Regions from separate parts of the Trichococcus flocculiformis genome, predicted to be linked through region 1. Evidence: riboswitches for the same ligand, from Rfam matches in the RefSeq annotation. Region 1 holds a riboswitch; the other holds the start of a gene.
What was found. A riboswitch is a leader RNA that binds a small molecule or an ion and turns the genes downstream of it on or off. The one in region 1 is predicted to bind FMN.
Positions count from the first base shown of each region.

Region 2: another riboswitch for FMN. It lies ahead of ribD (bifunctional diaminohydroxyphosphoribosylaminopyrimidine deaminase/5-amino-6-(5-phosphoribosylamino)uracil reductase RibD); the one in region 1 lies ahead of ACKPCD_RS08265 (ECF transporter S component).

Region 1 covers NZ_OY759718.1:1,719,656-1,721,861, reverse strand. Annotated here, with positions in the region: gene ACKPCD_RS08275 (YpbB family protein) at 1-210, opposite strand, end outside; gene ACKPCD_RS08270 (ferredoxin) at 248-484, shown strand; gene ACKPCD_RS08265 (ECF transporter S component) at 598-1,170, opposite strand; FMN riboswitch at 1,294-1,421, opposite strand; gene ACKPCD_RS08260 (sensor histidine kinase) at 1,531-2,206, opposite strand, start outside.
Region 2 covers NZ_OY759718.1:383,580-385,785, reverse strand. Annotated here, with positions in the region: gene ACKPCD_RS02140 (riboflavin synthase) at 1-117, opposite strand, end outside; gene ribD (bifunctional diaminohydroxyphosphoribosylaminopyrimidine deaminase/5-amino-6-(5-phosphoribosylamino)uracil reductase RibD) at 141-1,244, opposite strand; FMN riboswitch at 1,443-1,558, opposite strand; gene argF (ornithine carbamoyltransferase) at 1,810-2,206, shown strand, end outside.

The DNA of each region.
Region 1 (2,206 bases):
AACCAAACGCTCGAGACCCTTTTTCAAGGCTGTCGGTTTCATGCCCGGCATGACAGTGAAATAGGCTTCCAGATCATATTGGCGGCACTGGAGCATGGTGGACACGGTCCGTTTGCCGATCAGGGTATAAAAAAGAGTCGCTTCCTTGATGGGGCGCCCGGTTGAAATACAATCCAAAAAAAGATACTCTATGTATGTCAAATCTTTCATATCATCACCACCAAATTTTTGTAAAGAAGGTTACTGTATGTATTATACCAAAGTAAATCAGGATAACTGCATCGCTTGTGGACTTTGCCAAATAATTTCACCGGATCTCTTCGACTACACTTCCGAAGGGATAGCTTTTACGAAAATGGATGCGAATGCGGGAAATGCTCCGATACCTGCCGAACGCTTCGAAGCGTTTCTGGCTGCCTATCGCAAATGCCCAACCGGTGCCATCTTGCGTTCAGAATCACCTTTCCCTGCAACAGAACAGTGATTCTGAACTCTCTTTGCTACAGGGATAATCGAAAAGAGGCTGCACCCGGAATCATCACTGATTCGGATGCAGCCTCTTTTTCTTGGAAAAGCAAAATCATAAACCGCAAATTCTTACTGGGCAAACGGAACTTTATTATGCGCCAACCAAGGTTTCAACTTCGGCATCACCAAAAGGATGACCGCACTTACGACAAGTCCTTTGATGATATTGAACGGCAAAATACCAGCCAATACTAATTCTTTGACGGATCCCGTCTCAAAGTTCAAAAGATACATATATAAAGGAGTGATGATGAACCAATTGGCTATTGATAAGACAACCGTCAACACCAAGGTGCCTGTCAATAGCGCCATAATAACGGCTGTTTTTGTTTTAGCTTTATTCAATAGGTAGTAGACAGGCAAAGTGTAAGAGAGCGTCGCCAACAGACTTGCGAAGTCCCCGATTGGATAGCCCATATCCCCGCCTGTTTGAAGGTAGTGCAAAATAGATCGGATGACAGCGGAGATGATTCCGCCGGCTGGACCGTAAAGGAAAAATGAAAGCAGAATCGGTAAGTCGCTGAAGTCGATCTTCAGATACGAAAATGCTGGAATTACCGGAAAAGCGATGAACATCAGCACAAATGCCAATGCCCCAAATAGTGAAATACCGACCAATCTTTTTGTTTTGTTTTGTTGCATGTTAATGAATCCTCCCTGTTGACTGTCTCAGAGATGGGTTTCTCCAAATAGAAAAGACCCTATTCTTATCATCCTCAAATGGACACATAAAAATAGAGCCTTTGAAATTGCAATTCAAAGAAACCCCATCTTCTCCCATCCAGACTGTACTGTCGGTACTGGAATTACACCAGTTCAGCCCGCAATGTAACACTGCGAGGTCGTGGACTTTCACCACCGGTCGGGAATTTCACCCTGCCCTGAAGACGAATCATATTTATATTTGTTATACATAAACTATAAGCGATGCAAGAGCGCTTGTCAAGCACGTTATTACGGTTTCGAGATGTTTTTTTTGAGAGTATTATCCGGCCACTCTTCTCAAACAGCGTGGAATGGAAGCCGCACCAAGAAAGTCGTCCCTACACCGGGCTCACTATGGACCTCAATTTCTCCATCATGCGCTTCCACAATTGTTTTCACGATTGAAAGTCCGATGCCAGTCCCTTTTTGCTTCGAATATGTCCGAGATTTATCATTTTTGTAAAATCGCTCGAAAATGAACGGCAGACTTTCCGCTTGGATACCGATCCCGTTATCGCTGACTTCAAAGATGACGTTGTCCAACACATCATCCATGCGGATTGTGATATGTATGAATTTTTGCCTGCGTTTGCCGATTTCGGCCGAATATCGTACCGCATTATCGATCAGATTGTAAAATACTTGATTCATTTTCTCTTCGTCGAAAGCATAAGTTTTGATGCCATCTGCAAGCTCATAAGTGAATTGGATAGCGGCTTCTTTAAAACTGTTCTCGAACCTACTTGCCAAATGATCGAAGAAATCCGCGAGATCGACATTCTGCCTGTTCAGATCAACATAACCCGCTTGCATACGTGATAGATCCAGAAGATTGTTCACCATCTTGTTCATTTCGGTCGTTTCATCCAAAATGATTTGAGCCATTTCTATCTTTTCGTCATTGCTTTCAGCGATATTGTCGATAATGGCTTCGCTGTAGCCTTTGATCATCTGCAAAGGTGTCCGCAAGTCG
Region 2 (2,206 bases), 1.3 Mb from region 1:
GTCGCCGATTTTTGTTCCGATCAGCACTTTTTTTCCGCCGATAGTGACGACGGAAGATTTTTGGCTATGACGGATGCCTTTTAAGGTGCCGACTTCTTCGATGATTCCAGTAAACATGAATGTCCTCCCACTTTCCTCTATTATTCGTTCTTGGAAAGGTAGCCTTCCAAGAGGATATCTTCCCCAACGGTGCTGGCCTTCAACTCGATGACGCTGAAAGCTTGGCTCAGCTTCTCGATACCTTCTCCGCCGACAGGTGTTTTTGCCGTTTCCCCGCCGATCAGTTTCGGGGCGATGTAGACTTGCACCTTGTCGACGATGCCTGCTTGCAATGCGGCAAAGTTCAAAGTGGCGCCGCCCTCCAAGAGGATGCTGTCGATGCCGCGCTCTCCGAGAACTTTCATCAGCGCCTTCAGATCGGTCCGGCCATCCTTGGTCGGTACAGTCAAAAGCTCGATGCCGGCTGCTTCGAGCAGTGCGGCTTTATTGCGGTCCGCCCATTCTGTCGTTGCGATAAGAGTCTTGGCCACATCCTGATCTTGGAGCACTTTTGCTTCCAAAGGGATGCGCAAGGTGCTGTCGACGATGATCCGCAGCGGATTTTTTCCTCCCGGAATGCGGGAAGTCAGTTGCGGATCGTCCATGATGACGGTCTGGACACCGACCATGATGCCGGTGAGGGCGCTGCGTAGTTGGTGCACGCGTTCCCTGGCGGCAGGTCCGGTGATCCATTGCGATTCGCCGGTTCGGGTCGCAATCTTTCCGTCCAGGGACATCGCTGCTTTCATGACGACGAAGGGTTCTTTTTTTACGATGTATTTCATGAATATTTCATTCAAACGGCTGCTTTCTTCAGCCAGGACGCCGGTTATTACTTCGATGCCGGCAGCCTGCAGTTTCTTGACGCCGCGTCCGGAAACCAAAGGATTCGGATCCAAAGCCGCGATGACAACTCGACCGATTTTCTTTTCGATGATTTTGTCGGAGCAGGGCGGTGTTTTGCCGAAATGGGAGCAGGGTTCCAGAGTCACATAGATGGTTGCACCGGCCACATCTTCTGTTGCCGAGCGGAACGCGTTCACTTCAGCATGGCCTTCCCCGATTTTTTCGTGGTAGCCGGACCCGATGATGCGTCCGTCCTTGACGATGATGGCGCCGACCATCGGATTCGGGGCAACGGCACCGCGGCCTTTCTCGGCAAGTCCCAGCGCCATTTGCATAAAGTATGTATCCTTATCTTGCATCTTTGTGTGCCTCCCATTTCCAAAATAAAAAGCCCTGAACATTTCTGCTTCAGGGCTCGACAAAGGAAGGCCAGCTAAATAAGGCCAAAAAATCCCTGGGTATACACTACACCCAGGGATTGACATTCCGATTCATGAACGAATGGCGAACAAGTGTTATTTGCATGGCAAATAAACGTATGCCCACTCGAAAATGGTTTCTGTCTTCTCTCATCCAGACTCTGACTGTCGGCTTCGGAATTTAACCGAATCTGCCTTAACGGCTCGTGGGCTTTACCACCGGTAGGGATTTTCACCCGTCCCTGAAGACTATTCAATTAAGTTGTCTCTAGGATAATCCCAATCCGTATCATTGTCAAATAAAAATTTTTGCAAACAAATGTTCCGTAGTGGAAGAGTGTCTCCTGCTGCCCGTATTTGGTCGGATTATAACCGTTAGATTAAAATAAGGTTTGTAATCCATTAGAATTGGGTATAAAATGAGTCCAATAATAGTTGCATCATGACTCGGAAATGATCGTTCGCAAGAGCGACAGTGAGAATAACATTAAAAGGGGATGGCGGAATTTTGGAACAAGTATTTCAAGGAAGAAGCTTATTGGCGGAAAAAGATTTCACTCGGGAAGAATTGGAGTATCTGATTGATTTTTCGGCGCATTTGAAGGATCTGAAGAAACGAAATATTCCGCACCGTTATCTGGAAGGCAAAAACATTGCCCTTTTGTTCGAAAAAGCCTCCACTCGTACTAGAGCTGCTTTTACAGTGGCTGCCATCGATCTTGGGGCGCATCCGGAATATCTCGGGAAAAATGACATTCAATTGGGCAAAAAGGAATCCGTTGAAGATACCGCTAAAGTACTCGGCAGCATGTTCGATGGTATCGAGTTCCGTGGCTTTAGCCAAAAAACAGTCGAAGATCTTGCGAAATATGCCGGTGTACCGGTATGGAACGGCTTGACGG